Rubrivivax gelatinosus IL144: one gene and its partners. The protein of the gene in region 3 interacts with the protein of the main gene of each other region in a pairwise test. Links are inferred from orthologs where the notes say so. Each region holds a gene or a part of one and is shown on either strand. Other genes may lie near its edges.

Region 1 (7,320 bases), 2.1 Mb from region 3 along the record:
GCCGCGATCCCGAATCCGCTGCAGCAGACCTTCGACAAGCGCGCGATCCAGCAGGAACGCCAGCGCCGCCGCGAGATCCCCGAGGACGGCCCGATCCCGAATCCGCTGCAGCAGACCTACGACAAGCGTGGCCTGCAGCGCGACCGGCCGGTGCGTGACCTCGGCGAGGACGGCCCGATCCCCAACCCGCTGCAGCAGACCTACGACAAGCGCTTCGTGCAGAAGCCCAAGCCGCTGGCCGGCGGCCGTGGCGCGCGCGGCCCGAAGAAGGGTGGCGCGGGCGGCCAGCCCGACCCGATGCAGACCTCGGTCGGCTACATCGGCGGCGACGCCTTCCTGCGCAAGGCCAACGGCGGCGGTGGCCGCGGCGGTCCGCGTGGCGGCCGGGGTGGTGGTGGCGGCGGCGGCGGTGGTCGCCGCGGCGGGCGCTGAACGCGTCTTTCCGTCATGGCCGCGCCGATCCGGCGCGGTAGAATCGAAAGCTTTGCCAAGTCCTTGATTGAAGGAGATATTTCAAGATGGCCATCGAACGCACCCTCTCGATCATCAAGCCTGACGCCGTCGCCAAGAACGTCATCGGCCAGATCTACGCCCGCTTCGAAGGCGCCGGCCTGAAGATCGCCGCCGCGAAGATGCAGCACCTGTCGCGTGCCGAGGCCGAAGCCTTCTACGCCGTGCACAAGGCGCGCCCGTTCTTCAACGACCTCGTGAGCTTCATGATCTCGGGCCCGGTGATGATCCAGGTGCTCGAAGGCGAAGGCGCGATCGCCAAGAACCGCGAGCTGATGGGCGCCACCGACCCGAAGAAGGCCGAGAAGGGCACGATCCGTGCCGACTTCGCCGACAGCATCGACGCCAACGCCGTGCACGGCTCCGACGCCCCGGAAACGGCGGCCGTCGAGGTCGCGTTCTTCTTCCCCGGCATGAGCGTCTACAGCCGCTGAGTCGACGATGGCCGTCAATCTTCTCGACTTCGACCTCGAGGGGCTGGCGGCCTTCTGCGACAGCCTGGGCGAGAAGCGCTTCCGCGCCGTCCAGCTGTTCCGCTGGATCCACCAGAAAGGCGAGTCGGACTTCGACAAGATGTCCGATCTCGCCAAGTCGCTGCGCGGCAAGCTCGCCGGCGCGGCGGTGGTCGAGTCGCTGCCCGTCATCAGCGAGCACGTCTCGGCCGACGGCACGACGAAGTGGCTGTTCGACGTCGGCGGCGGCAACGCCGTCGAGACCGTCTACATCCCTGAAGACGACCGCGGCACGCTGTGCGTGTCCTCGCAGGCCGGCTGCGCCGTCGGCTGCCGTTTCTGCTCGACCGGGCACCAGGGCTTCAGCCGCAACCTGAGCACCGGCGAGATCATCGCCCAGCTGCGCTACGCCGAGCACCGCCTGCGCGGGCCGGACGGCCAGCGCGTCATCGACAACGTCGTGATGATGGGCATGGGCGAGCCGCTGCAGAACTACACGGCCGTCGTGCCGGCGCTGCGCGTGATGCTCGACGACCACGGCTACGGCCTGTCGCGCCGCCGCGTGACGGTCTCGACCTCGGGCATGGTGGCGATGATCGACCGCCTGCGCGAGGACTGCCCGGTGGCGCTGGCCGTCTCGCTGCACGCGCCCAACGACGCGCTGCGCGACGCGCTGGTGCCGATCAACCGCAAGGACGGCATCGAGGCGCTGCTCGACGCCTGCCTGCGTTATGTCGAAGCAGCGCCGCGCGACTTCATCACCTTCGAGTACTGCATGCTCGACGGCGTCAACGACGCCCCCGAGCAGGCGCTGGAACTCGTGCACCTTGTCCGCCGCCGCCGCGTGCCGTGCAAGTTCAACCTGATCCCGTTCAACCCGTTCCCCGAGTCGGGGCTCAAGCGCTCGCCGCGCGAACGCGTGACGGCCTTCGCCAAGGTGCTGCAGGACGCCGGCATCGTGACGACGATCCGCAAGGTGCGCGGCGACGACATCGACGCGGCCTGCGGCCAGCTCGCCGGCGAGGTGCAGGACCGCACCCGGGCACGCGAACGCCTGCTGGAGCGCCGCCGCACGATCCCGATCGCCGCCGCGGAGGACCCGCGGTGACGCGTCGCCTGCTGGCCCTGCTGGCCGCGGCGGCCTGCGCCGCATCGCTGCTGGCGGGCTGCGTCAGCGAACCGCCGGCCAACGGCTCGGCCCGCGAGACGCGGCCGAGCAACGACCCCGCCGACGTCGAACGCCGCGCCAAGGTGCGGCTGGAGCTGGCGTCGGCGTACTTTGCCCGCGGCCAGTCGGAGACCGCGCTCGACGAGGTCAAACAGGCGCTGGCCGCGCGCCCCGACATGCCCGAAGCGCTCGGCCTGCGCGGCCTGATCTACGCCGCGCTGGGCGAGACGCGCCTGGCCGATGACAGCTTCCAGCGCGCGCTGTCGCTGGCGCCGCGCGACGGCGACCTGCGCCACAACTACGGCTGGTTCCTCTGCCAGCAGGGCCGCTACGGCGACGCCGACCGCGAGTTCGAGACCACGCTGGCGCTGCCGCAGTACCGCGGCAGCGCGCGCACGCTGCTCGCCAAGGGTGTCTGCGACGCGCGCGAAGGCCGCTGGGCCGATGCCGAAGCGGCGCTTTACCGCAGCTTCCAGCTCGAACCGGCCAACCCGGCGACGTCCTACAACCTCGCCGACGCGCTGTATCACCGCGGTTCGTTCGAACGTGCCCGCTTCTACGTCCAGCGCGTCAACGCGGTGAGCGAGCAATCCAGTGCGGCCACCTTGTGGCTGGCCGCACGCATCGAGCGCCGGCTGGGCAACCAGGCTGGCGCCTACGAGTTCGGCCGCCAGCTGCGCGACCGTTTCCCCCAATCGCCCGAGGCTGCCCAGTTCGAGCAAGGCCGGTTCGATGACTGATTCCGTGACGCCCCCGCCCGCGGGCACGACGGCCGGCGCGCTGCTGCGCGCGGCACGCGAGAAGCAGGGCCTGCACATCGCGGCGCTGGCCGCCGCCATCAAGGTCCCGGTGGCCAAGCTGGAGGCGCTGGAAGCCGACCGCCACGACGAGCTGCTGGACCCGGCGTTCACGCGCGCACTCGCCTTGGCGGTGTGCCGTGCGCTGCACACCGACGCCCAGCCGGTGCTGGCGCTGCTGCCGCGCACCGACGGTTCGGCGCTGGATCACGTCGTCGGCAGCCTGAACACGCCGTTCCGTGAACGCGCCGGCCCCGACATGCCCAAGGTCAGCCTGGGTTCGGTCAAGCCGCTGGTCTGGGCCGGCGGCGCGCTGCTGATCGCGGCGGCGGTCGTCTATTTCATGCCGGCCGGCATGCTCCAGTCCCCTGCGCCGACCGCCGACGCCAGCCCGCCGCCCGAAGCGGCGTCGGTGCCCGAGGCGGCCGCCTCGGTGCCCGAGGTCGCCCTGGTGCCGGTGGAGCCGGCTTCGGCGCCTGCGTCGGTCGCCGTGGCGGTCGCGCCGGTGGCCGTGCCGGTGGCCGTGCCGGCCCCGGCGCCGGTTCCGGCGGCCGCAGCGTCGGCCGCATCCGCGGTGCTGCCGGCGCTGAAGCCGGCGATGGCCGCCACGCTGGCCGCGGCTTCTGCGCCTGCCTCGGCCGTGCCGGCTGCGGCGGGGCTGGTCCAGCTGCATGCCGAACAGCCCTCGTGGATCGAGGCCTACGACGCCAAGGGCCAGGTCGTTTTTTCGCGCCTGCTGCGCGCCGGCGAGACCGCCGGGGTCGACGGGCAACTGCCGTTGCGGCTCAAAATCGGCAATGCGCCGGCCACCCGCCTGTCCTTCCGCGGCAAGCCGGTCGACCTGGCGCCGCTGACCCGCAACGCCGTCGCCCGCGTCGAGTTGCAGTGAGCGCAGCCGTTATTGCAGTGAGGTTTCGATGAACGCTCCGGAAACGCCCGCCACCATCCCGTCCGCCGCACCGCTGGCGCGCCGCTCGCGCCAGGCCCGTGCCGTCTGGGGGAACCGGGTCGTGACCATCGGCGGCGACGCTCCGGTGCGCCTGCAGTCGATGACCAACACCGACACGACCGACGTGATCGGCACCGCCATCCAGGTCAAGGAACTGGCCCAGGCCGGCTCCGAGCTGGTGCGCATCACCGTCAACACGCCCGAAGCCGCCGAGGCCGTGCCGCACATCCGCGAGCAGCTCGACCGCATGGGCATCGACGTTCCGCTGGTCGGCGACTTCCACTACAACGGCCACCGCCTGCTCACCGAGTACCCGGCGATGGCGCAGGCGCTGTCCAAGTACCGCATCAACCCGGGCAACGTCGGCAAGGGCGACAAGCGCGACCGCCAGTTCGCGATGATGGTCGAGGCCGCCTGCCGCTGGAACAAGGTGGTGCGCATCGGCGTCAACTGGGGCAGCCTGGACCAGGAACTGCTCGCGTCCATGATGGACGAGAACGCGCACCGCGCCCAGCCGCTGGACGGCAAGCAGGTGATGTACGAGGCGCTGGTGCAGTCGGCGCTGAGCTCGGCCAGCGCCGCGCGTGAACTCGGCCTGGACCCGAATCAGATCGTCATCAGCTGCAAGGTCAGCGGCGTGCAGGACCTGATCTCGGTCTACCGCGGCCTGGCCCAGCGCTGCGACTACGCGCTGCACCTGGGCCTGACCGAAGCCGGCATGGCGACCAAGGGCACGGTGGCGTCCAGCGTCGCGCTGGGCATCCTGCTGCAGGAAGGCATCGGCGACACGATCCGCGTCAGCCTGACGCCGCAGCCGGGCGAGGCGCGCACCCAGGAGGTCGTCGTCGCCGGCGAGATCCTGCAGTCGCTGGGCCTGCGCACCTTCAACCCCAGCGTCACCGCCTGCCCCGGCTGCGGCCGCACGACGAGCACCACCTTCCAGGAACTCGCCAAGCAGATCGACGACTTCCTGCGTGCGCAGATGCCGGTGTGGAAGAGCCGCTACCCGGGTGTCGAGAACCTGAAGGTGGCGGTGATGGGCTGCATCGTCAACGGCCCCGGCGAGAGCAAACACGCCGACATCGGCATCAGCCTGCCGGGCAACGGCGAGGCTCCGGCCGCGCCGGTGTTCATCGACGGCGAGAAGGCGCTGACGCTGCGCGGCGAGGGCATCGCGCAGGAGTTCCACAAGATCGTCGAGGACTACATCGAGCGCCGCTTCGGCGCCGCCGCGACCGCGGCCTGATTCCTCGTTCCGGGCGGGCCGCCGGCCCGCCGCACCAACCTGTTCCCCATGGCCGAGAAGATCGTTGCCGTCAAAGGCATGAACGACATCCTGCCGCCCGAGTCGGCGCGCTGGGAGTGGTTCGAAGACACCGTGCGCGCGCTGATGCGCCGCTACGCCTACCAGAACGTGCGCACGCCGATCGTCGAGCACACGCCGCTGTTCGTGCGCGGGCTGGGCGAGGTGACCGACATCGTCGAGAAGGAGATGTATTCCTTCGTCGACAGCATGAACGGCGATCCGCTGTCGCTGCGCCCCGAGGGCACGGCCGGCGTCGTGCGCGCGGTCGTCGAGCACTCGGCGCTGTACGACGGCGGCAAGCGCCTGTTCTACATCGGCCCGATGTTCCGCCACGAGCGTCCGCAGCGCGGCCGCTACCGCCAGTTCCACCAGGTCGGCGTCGAGGCGCTGGGCTTCGGCGGCCCGGACGTCGACGCCGAGGTCATCCTGATGTGCCGGGCGCTGTGGAAGGACCTGGGCCTGGGCGAGGTGCGGCTGGACATCAACAGCCTGGGCCAGCCCGAGGAGCGCAAGGCGCACCGCGCGGCGCTGATCGCCCACTTCGAGCAGCACGCCGAACTGCTCGACGAGGACGCGCGCCGCCGCCTGCACAGCAACCCGCTGCGCATTCTCGACACCAAGAATCCGGCCATGCAGGCCATGGTCGAGGCCGCGCCGCAGCTCATCGACTACCTCGGCGAAGCCTCGCTGAAGCATTTCGATGCGCTGAAGGCCATGCTCGACGCCGCCGGCCAGCCCTACCGCGTCAACCCGCGTCTGGTGCGCGGCATGGACTACTACAACCTGACCGTCTTCGAGTGGGTGACCGACAAGCTCGGCGCCCAGGGCACGATCTGCGGCGGCGGGCGCTACGACGGCCTGGTCGAACTGGTCGGCGGCAAGCCGGCGCCGGGCATCGGCTGGGGCATGGGCATCGAGCGTGTGCTCGACCTGGTGCAACAGCTGGGCGTGGCGCCGCCGGCGCCGGTGCCCGACGCCTATGCCATCGTGCCCGACGGCAGCGCGCTGCCGCAGGCGATGCGCGTCGTCGAGGCGCTGCGTGCGGCCGGCGTCGCGGTGCAGCTGCACGTCGGCGGCGGCAGCATGAAGTCGCAGTTCAAGAAGGCCGACGCCAGCGGCGCGCGCCATGCGCTGATCTTCGGCGGCGACGAGCTCGCCCGCGGCGAAGTTGCCGTCAAGCCGCTGCGCGACGCCGCAGCGGCGCAGGCCGCGCGACCGATCGCCGACCCCGCCACCTGGGCAGCCGACCTGCTCCCCGCATAATCGACCGTTTTTCGTCCGCTTCACCGACATGGCCACACAACTCGACCTGCAGGAGCAGGAGCAGATCGACGCCCTCAAGGCGTTCTGGAAGCGGTACGGCAACCTCGTCTCCTGGTTGCTGATCGCCGCGCTCGCCGCCTACGCCGGCTGGAACGGCTGGAACTACTGGCAGCGCAGCCAGGCGCTGAAGGCCAGCGCGATGTACGACGAGCTCGACCGCGCCGCCGCCGCCGGTGATGCCGACAAGAGCGGGCGCATCTTCGGCGACCTGAAGGACCGCTACGCCGGCACGGCCTACGCCGAGCAGGGCGGCCTGGCCGCGGCCAAGGTGCAGTTCGAGAAGGGTCAGGTAGACGCCGCCAAGGCGACGCTGACCTGGGTCGCCGAACACGCCGCCGAGGACGAGTACCGCACGATCGCGCGCTTGCGCCTGGCCGCCGTTCTGTCCGCGGCCAAGCAGTTCGACCAGGCGCTGGCGCAGCTGGACGGCGCCAAGGCCGTCGGTTTCGAGGCTCTGGTGGCCGACCGCCGTGGCGACGTGCTCGCCGCCGCCGGCCGCAACGACGAGGCGCGTGCCGCCTACGAGGTGGCGTTCAAGACCATGGACGACAAGATCGACTACAAGCGCCTCGTCGAGGCCAAGCTCACCGCGCTCGGCGCGGCGCCGCCTGCCCCGGCCGCGTCTGCCGCCTCGGGAGCCGCGTCGTGATGCGCCGCGTCGTCTTCGCGCTCGCCGTCGCCGCCGTGCTGGCCGGCTGCGGCTCGTCCAAGCCCAAGCCGATGGCGCTGCAGGACCTGAAGCCCACGATCGCCGGCCGCGAGGTCTGGAGCGCCCGCCTGGACGGCGTCGAGTTTCCGCTGGCCGTCGTCGTGCG
Region 2 (7,440 bases), 4.0 Mb from region 3 along the record:
GTCACCGCGGTGACCTGGGTGCCCGGCTGGAACTCGACGCTCTCGACCCGGCCTTCGACACGGCGCGCACGGCCGATGCGGCGCGCCAGGCTCATGAAGGCCGACACCGTGCCCACCGCCATCAGCGCGGCCAGCACAAGGCCGACCGGCTGCAGCCAGTATTCGGGCTTGGTCAGCACCACCGAGTGGAAGACGAGCACCAGGTACACGAGCGCCATCGCGCGGTGGGTCTGGAAGAAACGCCGGTACGGGAAGCGCTTGATCAGCGCGATCGCGATCAGCGCCAGCATCGCGTAGAAGGCATACTCGCCGATCTCCTCGGCCGGGTGGCGCAGGCCCTGCAGCAGGGCGAGCAGGCTGTCGGGCTCGAACTGCGGCCGCGGCCCGCGCTGCGGGCGCTCCAGCCAGCCGGCCTGGACCAGCCACTTCGGGCCCTTGGCGAACAGCCAGTGCGCCACCGACAGCGCCAGCCCGGCGATGCCCAGCCACTTGTGCAGGCGGTAGCCCTTGTCCATGCCGTGCAGGCGTTCGTCCAGCCAGGCCGGGCGCAGCGCCAGCAGCATGCCGACGCTCATCAGCCCCATGCCCAGCACGCCGCTGTACTGCACGAGCAGGTTGCGCCACGGGAAGACGCCTTGCGCGGCCGGCAGCGCGGAGGCCTCGGCCGCCAGCCACAGCGCGCTCAGCCCGGCGGCGAGCGCGACGAAGGTGGTGCGGATCGTTTTCATGACGGTCTCTCGGAAGTCGATACCGTCATGCTGCGCGGGCGAGGTGAAGGCGGTCTTAAGACACCGGCCGGCCGGCGTGGCGCCGACGCCCCGCCGTCACGCCCCATTGCGGCGCGGGCGACCACCGTGGCGCCAGGACCACGCGCGCAAACCCTCGAATGCGCGTCTATCCTGCGTTGGGACAAGTCCTTTGATATGAGCCCAGATAATTGATGGATAACAGTCGATAGACTGTAACGGCAGCTTGACAGAAATTTTCATCTACTGGCAAGCATTCGTGGCCTGCAGGCGGCCACACCCGCAGCAGTAAGGAAGGACCTCATGAAAAACGCAATCCGAGCAGCGGCCGTGACGGCCCTGGCCGCCCCGGCCCTGCTCGCCACCACGCCTGCCGTCCCCGCGAGCACCCCCAAGTACCTCGCCCAGCGTGTCGACTGCGCCGGCCTGCCCGGCCTGACGCTCGCCCCGGGTGAACTGACGGTGCTGCTGGTCGACGAATCGGCCAACCCCGCCGCCGCGCGCCTGGAACGCCTGCGCGCGCCGGCCTGCCGCAGCATCTACGCCGCACAGCGCGTGGACGACGACGGCTGGATGGACCGCGACTGGCTCGGCGACGTGATCGTCTCCGCCGTCGACCCGGCCCAGGGCAAGCCCGCCACCGATCTGCAGCAAAGCCGCCTGCGTGCGCCGCACTACGTCGTCACCGTCAGCACCGCGCTGGCCGACAAGGCCACGCCCGACGCGCTGACCTTCTCGCTGTCGCGCGAACTCGGCCACGGCGTCTACCGCCACGGCACCCGCACCGCCGCGCTGCGCCTGCTGTCCACCGGCTTCTACGCCACCAGCGTGCTGGGCTTCGGCATGCTGCCGACGATCAGCGCCTCGGTCGTCGCCAGCGGCGCCGCCGCCGACGCCGGCCTGGGCTTCGGCACCTGCCTGGTCGCCGGCCTGAACAAGCGCTTCGAACTGCAGGCCGACGCCTTCGGCGTGCGCTCGCTGCAGGCGCTGGGCGCGGCCAAGCCGCAGGCCCAGCAGGTCGCGCTGGGCGTGCTGCGCGCCACGCCGGCCGCAGAAGGCCGTTGCATGGACGCGCAGAACGCCACCGCCGGCACGCTCGCGCGCAGCCAGGCCGTGCAGGCGCTCTGAGGCTTTCGCAGCGCCTGGAACGGCCGCCTTCGGGCGGCCGTTTTCGTTTGCGCCGCCTGGGGATTTCGCTGCGGCCGGCGGCTGGGCATGCTGCACGGCAGCCGATAAGAGGCGGGTAAGCGCCCGGCGCGTACACCGACCCGGTCGCCGCTGTGCGCAAGGAGATTCTTGAATGCACCCCACTGCAGGCCGCCCGGCACCGGGCGGCGCCCGATGCGATGGCTGAGCCCGTCGCCCTGCCCCGCCGCTGGCAGCTGCTGTTGAGCGGCGCGCCGCGGCTGCGGGAAGCCACGCCCGAGGGCCGCACGCTGGCGCTGATCGCGCCCGACGCCGCCTGGCTGGCGCTGGCCGCCGCGCCCGAGGGCCGTGACAGCCGCCAGGTCGCGCTGCTGGTCTGGCCCGACGCCGGCGAACGCGGCGCGCTGAACAACCTGCACCAGCGTGTGCACCGGCTGCGCAAGGCCAGCGGCGCCCGGCTGGTGGAGACCGGCGCCCGCTTCGCGCTCGCCGCCGACCTGGAACTGCCGGCCGAGGACTTCGGCGCGCTGGCCGCCGACCCCGAGGCCGTGCCGGGCGAATGGCTGGCCGGCTGCGACTTCAGCGCCCGTCCGGCGCTGGCCGACTGGCTGGACCGCCAGCGCGAGGCGCGCCGCGCCGCCTGGCGCGAAGCCCTGGCCGCACACGCCGCGGCCGCCGAACACGGCGGCGCCCTGGTGCTGGCGCTGCGCTGCGCCGAGCGCCTGCTGGCGCTGGAGCCGCTGAGCGAGCACGCCCACCGCCGCCTGATGCGCCTGCACCACCTGCGCGGCGACCGCGCCGGCGCCGTGGCCGCCTTCGAGCGCTGCGAACGCCTGCTGAAGGACGAACTGGGCCTGAGGCCCGACGCCGAGCCACGCGCGCTGCTGGCCACCGTCGAACGTGGCCGCGGCGGCGAGCTGGCGCCGGTGCGGCCGGTGCCCGCCGCCTTGCTGCGGCCGCCGCGGCTGGCCGGGCGCCGCGAGGCGCTGGCCCAGCTCGCCGCGGCCGAACGCGACGGCACCGTGGTGCTGCTGGTCGGCGACGCCGGCATCGGCAAGACGCGGCTGTTGCAGGAGCACCTGGCCGGCCGCGCCGACGCGCTGCACGTGCAGGCCCGCCCCGGCGACGAAGGCCTGCCCTATGCGACGCTGATGCGGCTGCTGCAGCGGCTGGACGCCGCCGAGGCCGAGGCCGCGCCGGCCCGTCCCGAGCGCCTGCCGGCGCTGCTGCGCCACTGCCTCGCCGCGGCGCAGCGGCAGGGGCTGAGCGTCGTCGCCGTCGACGACCTGCACTTCGCCGACCGCGCCAGCATCGAGACGCTGCTGACGCTGGCCGGCGAGGCGGCGCTGCACTGGATCCTCGCCCGCCGGCCACCGCCGCACGGCGCCGACGACCCGCTCGCCGCGCTGATCGAGAGCGGCAGCACGCGCCGCCTGCTGCTCGGGCCGCTGGAGGCGGCAGAACTCGCCGAGCTGCTGCAGGGGCTGGACCTGGCGCCCTCGCAGGCGCAGGCCCTGGCCGGCCAGTTGCTGCAGCGCTGCGGCGGCAACCCGCTGTTCGTGCTGGAGACGCTGCGCGCCGCCTGGCGCGACGGCCTGCCCGAGGGCACGCTGCCGGTGCCGCGGGCGCTGGCGCACCTGGTCGAGCTGCGCCTGGCACGGCTGTCGCCCGACGCGCTGGCGCTGGCGCGCGTGGCGGCGATCGCCGCGCCCGACTTCGACCTGCCGCTGGCCGAGCAGGTGCTGGGCGCGCCCGCGCTGCGCCTGGCCGGCGCCTGGCACGAGCTGGAGCAGAGCCAGGTACTGCGCGGCGAGCAGTTCGCGCACGACCTGATCCAGGACGCGGTGCTGGCCGCGATCCCGCAGGTCATCGCCCGCCACACGCACCGCCAGGTGGCCGCGGCGCTGGCCGGGCGCGGCGTGGCGCCGGGACGCGTGGCGCGGCACTGGCGCGACGCCGGCGAACACCGCGCCGCGGCGGCGGCTTTCGCGGCTGCGGCCCAGGACGCGCGGGCCGCCTGCCGGCCGCGCGAGGAAGGCGAACTGCTCGAAGCCTGCGCCCAGGCGCACGAGGCCGCCGGCGACGACGAGGCGGCGCTGCAGACGCGCATCCGCCGCGTCGGCGCGCTGCTGCCCAGCGCCGGCGTCGGCGCGGCGATCGACGAGGCGCAGGCCCTGGTGCAGGCCAGCCGCGGCCGGCCGTCGGCGGCGCTGGCGCTGACCGCGCTGGCGATGGCGCTGTTCTGGGGCGGGCGCCAGGACGAGGCCGAGCAGGCCGCGCGCGAGGCGCTGGCCACGCCCGACGCCAGCGAGGAGGTGCAGGTGCGCGCCAGCTCGCTGCTGTCCAACATCGAGGCGATGCGCGGCCACGCCGAGGCGGCGCTGGCGCTGATGCAGCGCTGGCGCACGCGCATCACCGAGCTCGCCGACCCGGTGCTGCGCTGCGAGTTCCACGGCAACCTGGCGACGCTGCTGATCCGCGTGAACCGCAGCGGCGAGGCGCTGCCGGTGGCCGAGCAGCACCTGGCGCTGGCGCGCGCCACGCGCTCGGCGACCGAGCAGCTGGCGGCGCTGATGAACCTGTCGAACCTGCACGCGCGGCGCGGCGACCTGGCGCGGGCGGTGGAGCACGGCCGCGAGGCCGACCGGCTGGCCACCGAGATCGAGCTGACCGCGACGCTGGCCTGGTGGAACCGGGCGTCGCTGGGCTTTTTTCTGGGCGGGCTGGGACGCTATGCCGAGGCGCTGCAGCTGCTGGAGGCGGCCGCCGGGGCGCTGGCGACGAGCCCGCTGCAGCAGAACCTGGCGCTCGGCCTGCTGGCGCGCGTCTGGCTGACGCTGGGCCAGGGCGCACGCGCCCACCGCTGCGTGCAGGGCCTGAGCGAGGCGCCGCCCGGGGCCTTGCGCACCGCCCAGCTCGTGCTGCGCGCCGCGGTCGCCGCGGCCACCGGACAGCCGGCGGCGCCGCTGTGGCAGGAGGCCGCCGCGACCGGCGTCGCCGAGGACCCCCACCGCATCCAGGCCGAAGTCGAGCTGGCCTGCGAAGCCGGGCGCCTGGACCTGCTGCACGAGCTGGAGCGCCGCGCCGACGCGGCGGCGCTGTTCCCGCAGGCCGCGGAGGTGGCGACACGCACGCTGGCGCTGCTGGCCGACCGGCAGGCCGCGGCGGCCGCGGCGGCGGCCGAGCACCGCACGCTGCAGGCGCGTTCTGCCCACTACTACCTGCCGGCGCTGCTGCTGCGCTGCGCCGAGGCCTACGAACGCGGCGGCCGCGGCGACGCCGCGCAGCGCTGCCTGGCGACGGCGCTGGACTGGGTGCACCGCGACGCGCTGCCGCAGGTGCCGGCGCCTTTCGTCGAAGGTTTCCTGCACCGCCAGCCGGTCAACGTCGCGCTGCGCGCCGCGGCGGCACGGCGGGCGCTGCCCGTCACGCGCGGCTAGGCTGGCGCACAAACGACGAAGGGGCGGCCCTGGGGGCCGCCCCTTCCCGTCTGGTCAACCGTGACTGCGCCGGATCTCAGTCAGCCTGCTTGCGCAGGAAGGCCGGGATCTCGATCTCGTCCATGCCGTTGCTGGCCAGCGCGTCGACCTTGGCCGCGGCCTGGCTGCGGCCGCTGCGCCAGACGCTGGGCGTGTTCAGCCCGGCGTAGTCGTGCGCCGGCGCCGGGGCCGCCGCGCCGACGGCGGCCTGGGTCAGGATCGGCAGGTTGTCGGTGCCGGTGCGCAGCACGGGCTGCGCGACAGGCGCCTGCTGCACGACGGCCAGCGGCGGCGCCGGGCGGGTTTCCTGGCGGCGCGCCGAGTTCAGGCCGGTGGCGATGACGGTGACGCGCAGCTGGTCGCCCAGGCTCTCGTCGTAGGCCGTGCCGTAGATGACGTGGGCGTCGTCGGCGGCGTAGCGGCGGATGGTGTTCATCGCGTTGCGGCTCTCGGCGAGCTTGAAGGTCGCCTTGCTCGCGGCGATCAGCACCAGCACGCCGCGCGCGCCCGACAGGTCGATGCCTTCGAGCAGCGGGCAGGCGACGGCGGCGTCAGCGGCCTTGGTCGCGCGGTCCGGGCCGCTGGCCGTGGCCGTGCCCATCATCGCCTTGCCGGGCTCGCTCATCACCGTCTTCACGTCCTCGAAGTCGACGTTGACGAGACCGGGGATGTGGATGATGTCGCTGATGCCGCCGACGGCGTTCTTCAGCACGTCGTTGGCGTGCGCGAAGGCCTGGTCCTGCGTCACGTCCTCGCCCATCACGTCGAGCAGCTTCTCGTTGAGCACGACGATCAGGCTGTCGACGTTGGCTTCGAGCTCGCTGACGCCGTCGTCGGCCTGCTTGCCGCGGCGCTTGCCTTCGAACTCGAAGGGCTTGGTGACGACACCCACCGTCAGGATGCCCATCTCCTTGGCGACGCGGGCGATGACCGGCGCCGCGCCGGTGCCGGTGCCGCCGCCCATGCCGGCGGTGATGAACAGCATGTGCGCGCCGGTGATCGATTCGCGGATGCGGTCGACGGCCTCCTCGGCGGCCGAGCGGCCGACCTCGGGCTTGGCGCCGGCGCCCAGGCCGCTGGTGCCCAGTTGCACCAGGGTGGCCGCGCCGCTGCGGTGCAGGGCCTGCGAATCGGTGTTGGCGCAGATGAAGTCCACGCCCTGCACGCCCTGGGCGATCATGTGTTCGACGGCATTGCCGCCGCCGCCCCCGACGCCGATCACCTTGATCTGCGTGCCTTGGTCGAATTCCTCGATCATTTCGATGGGCATGTGGAGCCTCCTAATGAATGCAGTTGCCAGACGGTTGACTTGACGGAATGAAACGGGACCTCGTCACGGGTCCTTCTCAGAAATTGCCCAGGAACCAGTCCTTGGCGCGGCCGAGCAGCGTCGTCACCGACCCCGCCTGGGCCGCGGCCTTGTGACCGCGTTGCCGTGCCAGACGCGCCTCCTCGAGCAGCCCCATGACGGTGGCCGACCGCGGATTCGCGACCATGTCGCCGAGCGCGGCGTGGTACGTGGGCAGACCACGCCGCACCGGCTTCAGAAAGATGTCCTCGCCGAGCTCGATCATCCCGGGCATCACCGACGAGCCGCCGGTGATGACGATCCCCGAGGACAGCAGCTCCTCGTAGCCGCTCTCGCGGATGACCTGGTGCACGAGGGTGAAGATCTCCTCGACGCGCGGCTCGATGACGCCGGCCAGCGCCTGCTTGCTCAGCATGCGCGGCGCACGGTCGCCCAGCCCCGGCACCTCGACCTGGTCGGCCGGGTCGGCCAGCAGCTGCTTGGCCACGCCGTGCTCGACCTTGATCTCCTCGGCGTCCTTGGTCGGCGTGCGCAGCGCCATCGCGATGTCGCTGGTGATCAGGTCGCCGGCGATCGGGATCACCGCGGTGTGGCGCACGCTGCCGTCGGTGTAGATCTGCACGTCGGTGGTGCCGGCGCCGATGTCGACGACGGCCACGCCCAGCGACTTCTCGTCGTCGGTCAGCACCGCGGCGGCGCTGGCGCTGGGGTTGAGCACCAGGCGCTCGACTTCCAGGCCGCAGCGGCGCACGCACTTCAG
Region 3 (7,425 bases):
GGTGCCGGTCTTGCCGCCGCTGGTGTACGGCGCGCCGGCGAACGCGCCGGCACCGGTGCCTTCCTGCACGACGCCCTGCAGCGCGCGCATCACCACCGCGACGTTCTCGGGCTTGAGCGGCAGGGGCTCACGCGGCTTGGCCGCGACCTGGCGCCGCTCGCGCGTGATGACGTCCTCGACCTCGCGCACCAGGTGCGGCGTGTAGCGCTGGCCGCCGGAAGCCAGCGTCGCCATCGCGTTGGCCATCTGCAGCATCGTGAAGTTGTTGTAGCCCTGGCCGATGCCCAGCGAGATCGTCTCGCCGGCATACCAGCGCTGCTGCTCCGGGCGCTTGTAGGTCTTGCGCTTCCACTCGGTGGACGGCAGCACGCCGGTGACCTCGCCTTCGAGGTCGATGCCGGTGCGCTGGCCGAAGCCGAACGGCGCCATCATGTCGTGGATCAGGTCCACGCCCATGTCGTTGGCCAGCGAATAGAAGTAGACGTTGCTGGACTTGACGATCGCCCGGTGCATGTCCACCGGCCCGAGCGCGATGTCGCCGTGGCTGCGGAAGGTGTGGTTGCCGAAGGTCCAGCTCGCGTTGTCCTGGATGACCAGCGAAGCGCTGCGTTTGCCCGACTGCAGCGCGTTGATCGCCATGAACGGCTTGTAGGTCGAGCCCGGCGGGTAGGTGCCGCGCAGGGCGCGGTTCAGCAGCGGCCGGTCGATGCTCTCGTTGAGCTCCTTCCAGCTCTCGACGTCGATGCCGTCGACGAACAGGTTGGGGTCGAAGGTCGGCTTGCTGACGAAGGCCAGGATCTCGCCGTTGCGCGGGTCGATCGCCACCAGCGCGCCGCGGCGGTCGCCGAACATCTGCTCGACCAGCGCCTGCAGCTTGATGTCGATGGACAGCACGAGCTTGTTGCCCGGCGTCGGCGGATGGCTGTCCAGGCGGCGCACGGCGCGGCCGTTGGCGCTGGTCTCCACCTCCTCGAAGCCGGTGGTGCCGTGCAGCTCCTGCTCGTAGCTCTGCTCCAGGCCGAGCTTGCCGATGTACTCGGTGCCGCGGTAGTTGTCCTGCTGCTCCTCGGGCCAGTCGGACATGGCCTTCTTCTCGGCCTGGTTGATGCGGCCGATGTAGCCCAGCAGGTGGCTGCCGACTTCGCCCAGCGGGTACTGGCGGAACAGCCGCGCCTTGACGTCGACGCCGGGGAAGCGGAAGCGCTGCGCGATGAAGCGCGCGACCTCCTCGTCGCTCAGCTTGGTGCGGATCGGCAAGGAGTCGAAGCCCTTGCTCTCCTCCATCTGGCGCTTGAAGCGGCGGCGGTCGCGCGGCTGGATCTCGACGTAGCGGCCGAGCTGGTCGATCAGCTCGTCGAGGTCGACGTCGCCGATGCGCGAGGGCGTGATCTCCAGCGTGTAGGCCGAGTAGTTGGTGGCCAGCACGACGCCGTTGCGGTCGACGATCAGGCCGCGGTTGGGCACGATCGGCACGATGGCGATGCGGTTGTTCTCGGCCTGCGTCGCCAGCTCGTCGTGGCGCACGACCTGCAGGTAGACGAGCCGCGTCGTCAGCAGCCCGAAGGCGACGAGCACGAAGGCCGCGGCCGCGAACAAGCGGGCGCGAAAGCGCCCGAGTTCGAGCTCGAGGTCCTTGATCTCGGTCACAGCGGCCGATTCTCGTCCGGATCCGGCGCGCGGCGCTGCGGCGCCAGCAGGGCGATCGTGACGAGCGGCCAGGCGAGCGCCTCGATCACCGGCGCGAGGAACATCCACCAGCCCGGGAACATGCCGCCGGCGGCCAGGCCCACGAGCAGCGACACCAGGTGCGCGGCGAAGAACAGCGGCGCGATCTGCAGCGCCTGCTCGACGACGCCGAACCACAGCAGCCGGCGGTGCGCGCTGATGGCGGCATAGGCGAGCAGCGAATACGCCAGCGCATGCTGGCCGAGCAGCGCGCCCTGGTGCACGTCCAGCAGCAGGCCGAAGCAGAAGCCGAGGCCGACGCCGACACGCCGCGGCTGGTGCACGGTCCAGAACACCAGCACCACGGCCAGCAGGTCCGGCAGCGCCGGGTGGCGGCCGAAGGGCAGCAGCATGAAGGCGAAAGCCAGCAGCAGCGTCAGCGCGATGAAGAAGGGGTTGACCGGCAGCAGCAGCTGGTCGGACCCGCGCGGCATGATCATTTGCGCCCGCTCCCGCGCCGTGGCGCGACCTCGGGCGTGGTCGGCGCCGGGTCCGGCCGCGGCGGCAGCTGCGCCGCCAGCGGCTCGAGCACCAGCACGTGGCGCACGCCGTCGCCGCGTGCGCTCGGCGTCAGCCTGATGCGCGCGAACCCGGACTCCGAGCGCCGCTCGACCGACATCACCTTGGCCACCGGCAGCCCCCCCGGATAGACGCCGTCGACGCCGCTGGTCTGCAGCTCGTCGCCGACACGCACGTCGTCGTTGGCCGAGGTGAAACGCAGCTCCATGCCGCCGCTGACGCCGAACGCGGCGCCGCGCTGCTGGGTGCGCACGTTGAGCACCGGGATCGCCGCGTCCTTGTCGACCAGCAGCGTCACTTCGGAGGTCAGCGCGAAGACACGCGTCACCTGGCCGAGCACGCCGTCCTGGTTGACCACCGGCGAGCCGGCGGCGACGCCCTGGGCCTGGCCGCGGTCGATGACGACCTTGCGCGAATACGGGTCGGCGGCCTCGTACAGCACCTCGGCGGCCTGCGAGCGCACCGACAGCGCGGGCTTGAGTTCGAGCAGCGCGCGCAGCTGGTTGTTCTCGGCGGCCAGCGCGCCGGCGCGCGCCAGCTTGTCGGCGTTGCCGGCGAGCTGCTGCAGCGCCTCGCGCTCGGCGGCGCGTGCGGCTTCCAGGCCGCGCAGGTAGTCGGCGCCGCCGAAGACGAGTTCCACCGGCACCGCCAGCGCACGCTGCACCGGCAGCAGCACGAAGGCGATCGCCTCGCGCACCGGCCCGGCGATGTGCAGCCGCGCGTCGGCCACCATCAGGAAGAAGGCCAGCGCGGCGAAGAAGACGAGCTTGGTGAGCGCCGAGGTGCCCTGGCGGAAGAAAGGCGGCGGCGTGCGGTCGAGCGTACCGAGCGGCATGGCGGCTCGCGGCGGGTCAGGACAGGCGGCGCGCGCCCGACGGCCGGCCGGCCGTGCGAGGACACGCGTCGCAGGGGTTCACGCCGTCACTCGGACGTGAAGATGCTTCCCAGGCGCTCCATGCGCTCCAGCGCCATCCCGCAGCCGCGCACGACGCAGGTCAGCGGGTCTTCGGCGACGAGCACCGGCAGGCCGGTCTCTTCGGCGAGCAGGCGGTCCAGGTCGCGCAGCAGCGCGCCGCCGCCGGTGAGCATCATGCCGCGCTCGGCGATGTCGGCGCCGAGTTCCGGCGGCGTCTGCTCGAGCGCGTTCTTCACCGCGCTGACCATCTGGTTCAGCGGGTCGGTCAGCGCTTCCAGGATCTCGTTGGAGCTGATCGTGAAGCTGCGCGGCACGCCTTCGGAGAGGTTGCGGCCCTTGACCTCCATCTCCTTGACCTCGGAGCCGGGGAAGGCGCTGCCGATGTTCTTCTTGATCGCCTCGGCCGTCGGCTCGCCGATCAGCATGCCGTAGTTGCGGCGGATGTAGTTGATGATCGACTCGTCGAACTTGTCGCCGCCGACGCGGATCGAGCCCTTGTAGACCATGCCGCCCAGCGAGATGACGCCGACTTCGGTCGTGCCGCCGCCGATGTCGACGACCATCGAGCCCGAGGCCTCGGACACCGGCAGACCGGCGCCGATGGCCGCGGCCATCGGCTCTTCGATCAGGTAGACGTCCGACGCGCCGGCGCCCAGCGCCGACTCGCGGATCGCGCGGCGCTCGACCTGGGTCGAGCCGCAGGGCACGCAGATGATGATCCGGGGGCTGGGCCGCGTCATCGAACGCGGGTGGACCATCTTGATGAACTGCTTCAACATCTGCTCGGTCACGGTGAAGTCGGCGATGACGCCGTCCTTCATCGGCCGGATGGCCTCGATGTTGCCGGGCACCTTGCCGAGCATGGCCTTGGCTTCAGCGCCGACGGCCTGGATGGTTTTTTTGCCATTCGGGCCACCTTCGTGGCGGATGGCGACGACCGACGGCTCGTCGAGCACGATCCCCTTGCCGCGCACGTAGATCAGCGTGTTGGCGGTGCCGAGGTCGATCGCGAGGTCCGTCGAGAAATAGCGACGCAGGGAGGCGAACATGTGGGGAGACGGCGGTCGGAAGGCGGCTGGATCGAAAGGCGGGGCCTGGCGCCTAAAGCGCGGGCGACGCGGTCGCACGGCCGGCTACCGACGAGGCATGTGGGGTAACCATAGATAATACCTGATCGCCCCCCGCGCTTGCCCTTGGGCAAGTGCTCATTTGCACCTGTTTCCATGGCCCTCACACCGCAGGACGTGAGCCGCATCGCGCATCTGGCGCGGCTCGAGCTTCAGCCCGACGAAGAGCAGCGCATGCTCGCGCAGCTCAATGACTTCTTCGGCATCGTCGAGAAGATGAGCGCGGTCGACACCAGCGGCGTCGAGCCGCTTTACACGCCGCTGTCGGCGGTGCAGGACGTCGCGCTGCGCCTGCGCGAAGACCGCGTCACCGAGAGCAACGAGCGCGAGGCCAACCAGCAGAGCGCGCCGGCCGTCGAGGACGGCCTGTTCCTCGTGCCGAAGGTGATCGAATGAGCACCGCCTTCGACCGGCTGGGCGTCGCCGAAACCGCCCGCGCGCTGCGCGCCAAGCAGTTCTCCAGCGTCGAACTCGTGCAGGCGCTGCTGGCGCGCGCCGACGCGCAACGTTCGCTCGGCGCCTTCCTGTCGCTCGACGCCGAGGGCGCGCTGGCCGCCGCGCGTGCCGCCGACGCCGCGCTCGCCGCCGGCGACGCGCCGGTGCTGGCCGGCGTGCCGATCGCGCACAAGGACATCTTCGTCACGAAGGACCAGCCCAGCACCGCCGGCTCGAAGATGCTGGCCGGCTACCGCAGCCCCTTCGACGCCACCGTCGTCGCGCGGCTGAAGGCCGCCGGCACGGTGACGCTGGGCAAGCTCAACTGCGACGAGTTCGCGATGGGCTCGGCCAACGAGAACTCGGCCTACGGCGCGGTGCACAACCCCTGGGACACGACGCGCGTGCCCGGCGGCTCGTCGGGCGGCTCCGCCGCCGCGGTCGCCGCGCGCCTGGTGGCCGCGGCCACCGGCACCGACACCGGCGGCTCGATCCGCCAGCCGTCCAGCTTCTGCGGCATCACCGGCATCAAGCCGACCTATGGCGTGTGCTCGCGCTACGGCATGATCGCCTTCGCCTCCAGCCTGGACCAGGCCGGGCCGATGGCACGTTCGGCCGAAGACTGCGCGCTGCTGCTGTCGGCGATGAGCGGTTTCGACGAACGCGACGCGACCAGCGCCGAACGCCCGCCGCAGGACTACCACGCCCAGATGCTCGCCGCGCGCGACGGCGCCAGCGCCGCACGCCCGCTCGAGGGCCTGCGCATCGGCCTGCCACGCGAGTTCTTCCCCGAGGCCCTGTCGGCCGACGTCGCCGCCGCGGTGCGCGGCGCGCTCGCCGAGCTGGAGAAGCTGGGCGCGACGCTGGTCGACGTCAGCCTGCCGCGCACCGAGCTGTCGATCCCGGTCTACTACATCATCGCCCCGGCCGAAGCGAGCTCGAACCTGTCGCGCTTCGACGGCGTGAAGTTCGGCCACCGCGCAGCGGAGTACACCGACCTGCTCGACATGTACAAGAAGACGCGCGCCGAGGGCTTCGGTCCCGAGGTCAAGCGCCGCATCATGATCGGCACCTACGTGCTGAGCCACGGCTACTACGACGCCTACTACCTGCAGGCGCAGAAGCTGCGCCGCATGATCGCCGACGACTTCCAGGCCGCCTTCCGCGACTGCGACCTGATCGCCGGCCCGGTGGCGCCGACCGTCGCCTGGCAGCTCGGCGAACAGGGCGACCCGCTGCAGGCCTACCTGGCCGACATCTTCACGCTGCCGGCCAGCCTGGCCGGCCTGCCGGGCATGAGCGTGCCGGCCGGCACCGGCGCGCACGGCATGCCGGTCGGTCTGCAGCTGATCGGCAACTACTTCGACGAAGGCCGGCTGCTGCACGCCGCGCACGCGCTGCAGCAATCGACCGACTTCCACACCCGTGCCCCGGCCGGGATCTGATCCGATGGCGACGTTCCCCCTCATCCGCGGCTACGAAGTCGTCATCGGCTTCGAGACCCATGCCCAGCTCTCCACCGAGAGCAAGATCTTCAGCGGCGCCTCGACGCGTTTCGGCGCCGAGCCCAACACCCAGGCCTGCCCGGTCGACCTGGCGCTGCCCGGCACGCTGCCGGTGGCCAACCGCGGCGCCGTCGAACGCGCGATCCGCTTCGGCCTGGCCGTCGGCGCCAAGGTCGCGCCGCTGTCGATCTTCGCGCGCAAGAACTACTTCTATCCCGACCTGCCCAAGGGCTACCAGATCAGCCAGTACGAGATCCCGGTGGTGCAGGGCGGCAGCGTCTCCTTCCTGCTCGACGGCGAGAAGCGTTCGGTGCGGCTGACCCGCGCCCACCTCGAGGAAGACGCGGGCAAGAGCCTGCACGAGGACTACCACGGCCAGTCGGGCATCGACCTGAACCGCGCCGGCACGCCGCTCCTGGAGATCGTCTCCGAGCCCGACCTGCGCAGCTCGGCCGAGGCGGTGGAGTACGCCAAGGCGCTGCACGCGCTCGTCGTCTGGCTGGGCATCTGCGACGGCAACATGCAGGAAGGCAGCTTCCGCTGCGACGCCAACGTCTCGGTGCGCCGCCCCGGCGAGCCTTTCGGCACGCGCCGCGAGATCAAGAACCTCAACAGCTTCCGCTTCCTGCAGCAGGCCATCGACTTCGAGGTCCAGTGGCAGATCGACCGGCTCGAAGACGGCCTCGCGATCGAGCAGGCGACGGTGCTGTTCAACCCCGACACCGGCGAGACGCGGGCGATGCGCAGCAAGGAAGACGCGCACGACTACCGCTACTTCCCCGACCCCGATCTGCCGCCGCTGGTCATCGCGCCCGACTGGGTGGAACGCGTGCGCGCCGCGATGCCCGAGCTGCCGGCGCTGATGGCCGAACGCTTCCAGCGCGACGACGGCCTGCCGGCCTACGACGCGGCGATGATGACCCAGAGCCTGGCCTTCGCGCGCTACTACGAGGCGGCGCGCGACGGCTGCGGCCAGCCCAAGCTGGTCGCCAACTGGCTGATGGGCGAGATCAGCAAGCGGCTGAACTCCGAAGGCGTGGCGATCGACGCCGCGCCGGTGGGCCCAGAGACGCTGGCCAAGCTGATCGGCCGCATCGCCGACGGCACGGTGTCCAACAACGGCGCGCGCCAGGTCTTCGACGCGCTGTGGAGCGGCGAGGCCGCCGAGGTCGACGCCGTCATCGAGGCCAAGGGCCTC
Region 4 (3,624 bases), 4.0 Mb from region 3 along the record:
GGTCGCCTTGCTCGCGGCGATCAGCACCAGCACGCCGCGCGCGCCCGACAGGTCGATGCCTTCGAGCAGCGGGCAGGCGACGGCGGCGTCAGCGGCCTTGGTCGCGCGGTCCGGGCCGCTGGCCGTGGCCGTGCCCATCATCGCCTTGCCGGGCTCGCTCATCACCGTCTTCACGTCCTCGAAGTCGACGTTGACGAGACCGGGGATGTGGATGATGTCGCTGATGCCGCCGACGGCGTTCTTCAGCACGTCGTTGGCGTGCGCGAAGGCCTGGTCCTGCGTCACGTCCTCGCCCATCACGTCGAGCAGCTTCTCGTTGAGCACGACGATCAGGCTGTCGACGTTGGCTTCGAGCTCGCTGACGCCGTCGTCGGCCTGCTTGCCGCGGCGCTTGCCTTCGAACTCGAAGGGCTTGGTGACGACACCCACCGTCAGGATGCCCATCTCCTTGGCGACGCGGGCGATGACCGGCGCCGCGCCGGTGCCGGTGCCGCCGCCCATGCCGGCGGTGATGAACAGCATGTGCGCGCCGGTGATCGATTCGCGGATGCGGTCGACGGCCTCCTCGGCGGCCGAGCGGCCGACCTCGGGCTTGGCGCCGGCGCCCAGGCCGCTGGTGCCCAGTTGCACCAGGGTGGCCGCGCCGCTGCGGTGCAGGGCCTGCGAATCGGTGTTGGCGCAGATGAAGTCCACGCCCTGCACGCCCTGGGCGATCATGTGTTCGACGGCATTGCCGCCGCCGCCCCCGACGCCGATCACCTTGATCTGCGTGCCTTGGTCGAATTCCTCGATCATTTCGATGGGCATGTGGAGCCTCCTAATGAATGCAGTTGCCAGACGGTTGACTTGACGGAATGAAACGGGACCTCGTCACGGGTCCTTCTCAGAAATTGCCCAGGAACCAGTCCTTGGCGCGGCCGAGCAGCGTCGTCACCGACCCCGCCTGGGCCGCGGCCTTGTGACCGCGTTGCCGTGCCAGACGCGCCTCCTCGAGCAGCCCCATGACGGTGGCCGACCGCGGATTCGCGACCATGTCGCCGAGCGCGGCGTGGTACGTGGGCAGACCACGCCGCACCGGCTTCAGAAAGATGTCCTCGCCGAGCTCGATCATCCCGGGCATCACCGACGAGCCGCCGGTGATGACGATCCCCGAGGACAGCAGCTCCTCGTAGCCGCTCTCGCGGATGACCTGGTGCACGAGGGTGAAGATCTCCTCGACGCGCGGCTCGATGACGCCGGCCAGCGCCTGCTTGCTCAGCATGCGCGGCGCACGGTCGCCCAGCCCCGGCACCTCGACCTGGTCGGCCGGGTCGGCCAGCAGCTGCTTGGCCACGCCGTGCTCGACCTTGATCTCCTCGGCGTCCTTGGTCGGCGTGCGCAGCGCCATCGCGATGTCGCTGGTGATCAGGTCGCCGGCGATCGGGATCACCGCGGTGTGGCGCACGCTGCCGTCGGTGTAGATCTGCACGTCGGTGGTGCCGGCGCCGATGTCGACGACGGCCACGCCCAGCGACTTCTCGTCGTCGGTCAGCACCGCGGCGGCGCTGGCGCTGGGGTTGAGCACCAGGCGCTCGACTTCCAGGCCGCAGCGGCGCACGCACTTCAGGATGTTCTCGGCCGCGCTCTGGGCACCGGTCACGATGTGGACCTTGACCTCCAGCCGCGAGCCGCTCATTCCGATCGGCTCCTTGACCTCGTGGCCGTCGATCACGAACTCCTGCGGCTCGACGAGCAGCAGGCGCTGGTCGTTGGGGATGTTGATCGCCTTGGCGGTCTCGACGACGCGCGCCACGTCCACCGTCGTCACCTCGCGGTTGTCGCGCACGATGACCATGCCGGTGGAGTTCTGGCCGCGGATGTGGCTGCCGGTGATGCCGGTGTAGACCCGGTCGATCTTGCAGGCGGCCATCATCTCGGCCTCCTTCAAGGCCTGCTGGATGCTCTGCACCGTGGCGTCGATGTTGACGACGACGCCGCGCTTCAGGCCATGCGTCGTCGCCACGCCGAGGCCGGCGACGCGCAGCTCGCCGTCGGGCAGCACTTCGGCGGCCACCACCATCACCTTGGCGGTGCCGATGTCCAGGCCGAAGACGAGATCCTTGTATTCCTTGGCCATGTTCGTGTCAGTTGGTCGTCTTCGTTTTCGTCGTCACCCCGCGCAGCCGCACGGCGTAGCCGTCGGTGTGGCGCAGGTCGGCGTATTCCAGCGGCGCGCGCCAGCGCGCCGTCACCTCGGGCACCGTGCGCACGAAACGCGCCGCGCGGGCGAGCACCTCGTCGTCGCTGCCGCGGCCCAGTTCCAGCGTCGCGCCGTTGTCCAGCTCCACGCTCCACGAGCCGCGGTGCGACAGGTGCAGCTCGCTGAGCTCGGCGTCCAGCGGCTTGAACACCGGTTGCAGCTTGGCGTACATCGCGAGCACCGTCGCCGCCTCCTCGTCGGGGCCCGAGAACACCGGCAGCCCGTCGTCCTCGACGTCGCCGACGTTGGCGTCGAAGAGTTCGCCGTGCGTGTTGACGAGGCGGTCGTTGCCGTCCTCGCCCTGCCAGACGGCGGCCGGACGGTGCTCCTCCAGGCGCACCGCGAGCCGGTCGGGCCAGACGCGGCGCACGACCGCGTTGCGCACCCAGGGCACGGCCTCGAAGGCCTCGCGCCCCTGCTGCAGGTCCAGGCTGAAGAAGTTGCCCTTGAGCCGCGGCATCGCGTTGGCGCGGATCGTGTTGACGCTGTTGCGGCCCAGGTCGCCGTCGATCTCGATGCCGCGGATCGTGAACAGCGGCGCCCGCACCAGCCACATCAGCGCGGCGGCAGCCAGCGCCGCGCCGGCGAGCACGAACACGCCGCTGGCGACGCCGTTCATCAGGCGCACGTCCATCGGTTGTTCGGCCAGCGGCAGGGCGGCGGCGCGGCTCATGGCGTCCTCAGACTCCCGGGTGGTCCAGCGCGGCGCACTCGAGCACGTGCACGCACAGCTGTTCGTAGCTCATGCCGGCCACGCGCGCGGCCAGCGGCACCAGCGAGTGGCTCGTCATGCCCGGGCTGGTGTTCATCTCCAGCAGGAAGGGCTTGCGGTCGCTCTCGCGGATCATCAAGTCGGCGCGGCCCCAGCCGCGGCAGCCGAGCAGGCGGTAGGCGGCCAGCGTCAGGCGCTGGATCTCGGCCTCCTCGGCCGGCGGCAGGCCGCTCGGGCAGTGGTAGCCGGTCTCCTCGGAGAAGTACTTGTGCTCGAAGTCGTAGTTGCCGCCGGGCGCGACGATGCGGATCACCGGCAGCGCGCGCGCCGAGGCGCCTTCGCCGAGCACCGCGCAGGTGACCTCGATGCCGTCGATGAACTCCTCGCAGAGCACGTCGGCGTCGTACTCGGAGGCCAGCTTCACCGCGTCCTGCATCTCGGAGTAGCCGGCGACCTTGGTGATGCCGATCGACGAGCCCTCGCGCGGCGGCTTGACGATCAGCGGCAGGCCCAGCTTGTCGGGCACGGCGACGACGTCCTCGCGCGCCTGGTGCTCCGGCGACAGCCAGGCCCAGCGCGGCGTCGGCAGCCCTTCGGCGGCCCAGATGCGCTTGGTCATGACCTTGTCCATCGCGATCGCGCTGGCCATCACGCCCGAGCCGGTATAGGGGAT

The links.
Region 1: the proteins of RGE_RS22770 (region 3) and RGE_RS13410 interact in binary tests that used the Escherichia coli proteins (3 or more experiments, as listed by UniProt). The link is inferred for Rubrivivax gelatinosus IL144 from one-to-one orthologs.
Region 2: the proteins of RGE_RS22770 (region 3) and ftsZ interact in binary tests that used the Escherichia coli proteins (3 or more experiments, as listed by UniProt). The link is inferred for Rubrivivax gelatinosus IL144 from one-to-one orthologs.
Region 4: the proteins of RGE_RS22770 (region 3) and ftsA interact in binary tests that used the Escherichia coli proteins (3 or more experiments, as listed by UniProt). The link is inferred for Rubrivivax gelatinosus IL144 from one-to-one orthologs.

Annotation. Positions count from the first base shown.
Region 1 is NC_017075.1:2,916,907-2,924,226, reverse strand. Bases 2,051-4,845 are described here. They hold RGE_RS13410 (helix-turn-helix domain-containing protein), read left to right. Parts: upstream 2,051-2,874; coding sequence 2,875-3,816; downstream 3,817-4,845. Other genes in these bases: ispG (flavodoxin-dependent (E)-4-hydroxy-3-methylbut-2-enyl-diphosphate synthase), read left to right, coding at 3,845-4,845; pilW (type IV pilus biogenesis/stability protein PilW), read left to right, coding at 2,067-2,870; rlmN (23S rRNA (adenine(2503)-C(2))-methyltransferase RlmN), read left to right, coding at 2,051-2,070. Also shown: RGE_RS13430 (pseudouridine synthase), read left to right, coding at 1-432; ndk (nucleoside-diphosphate kinase), read left to right, coding at 519-944; more of rlmN, read left to right, coding at 952-2,050; more of ispG, read left to right, coding at 4,846-5,122; hisS (histidine--tRNA ligase), read left to right, coding at 5,171-6,445; RGE_RS13395 (YfgM family protein), read left to right, coding at 6,474-7,154; outer membrane protein assembly factor BamB, read left to right, coding at 7,154-7,320.
Region 2 is NC_017075.1:997,190-1,004,629, reverse strand. What follows is about bases 4,526-7,440. They hold ftsZ (cell division protein FtsZ), read right to left. Parts: upstream 6,642-7,440; coding sequence 5,409-6,641; downstream 4,526-5,408. Other genes in these bases: ftsA (cell division protein FtsA), read right to left, coding at 6,718-7,440; RGE_RS04715 (AAA family ATPase), read left to right, coding at 4,526-5,332. In the rest of the region: RGE_RS04725 (ferredoxin reductase family protein), read right to left, coding at 1-728; RGE_RS04720 (M48 family metalloprotease), read left to right, coding at 1,077-1,874; more of RGE_RS04715, read left to right, coding at 2,093-4,525. UniProt on the Escherichia coli protein: Essential cell division protein that forms a contractile ring structure (Z ring) at the future cell division site. The regulation of the ring assembly controls the timing and the location of cell division.
Region 3 is NC_017075.1:4,996,157-5,003,581, forward strand. The notes cover bases 2,188-5,087. They hold RGE_RS22770 (rod shape-determining protein), read right to left. Parts: upstream 4,210-5,087; coding sequence 3,166-4,209; downstream 2,188-3,165. Other genes in these bases: mreC (rod shape-determining protein MreC), read right to left, coding at 2,188-3,079; gatC (Asp-tRNA(Asn)/Glu-tRNA(Gln) amidotransferase subunit GatC), read left to right, coding at 4,384-4,683; gatA (Asp-tRNA(Asn)/Glu-tRNA(Gln) amidotransferase subunit GatA), read left to right, coding at 4,680-5,087. Also shown: mrdA (penicillin-binding protein 2), read right to left, coding at 1-1,647; rod shape-determining protein MreD, read right to left, coding at 1,644-2,165; more of mreC, read right to left, coding at 2,162-2,187; more of gatA, read left to right, coding at 5,088-6,167; Asp-tRNA(Asn)/Glu-tRNA(Gln) amidotransferase subunit GatB, read left to right, coding at 6,172-7,425. UniProt on the Escherichia coli protein: Forms membrane-associated dynamic filaments that are essential for cell shape determination. Acts by regulating cell wall synthesis and cell elongation, and thus cell shape.
Region 4 is NC_017075.1:995,172-998,795, reverse strand. What follows is about bases 1-2,857. They hold ftsA (cell division protein FtsA), read right to left. Parts: upstream 2,117-2,857; coding sequence 884-2,116; downstream 1-883. Other genes in these bases: RGE_RS04700 (cell division protein FtsQ/DivIB), read right to left, coding at 2,124-2,857; ftsZ (cell division protein FtsZ), read right to left, coding at 1-807. Also shown: more of RGE_RS04700, read right to left, coding at 2,858-2,912; RGE_RS04695 (D-alanine--D-alanine ligase), read right to left, coding at 2,920-3,624. UniProt on the Escherichia coli protein: Essential cell division protein that assists in the assembly of the Z ring. May serve as the principal membrane anchor for the Z ring.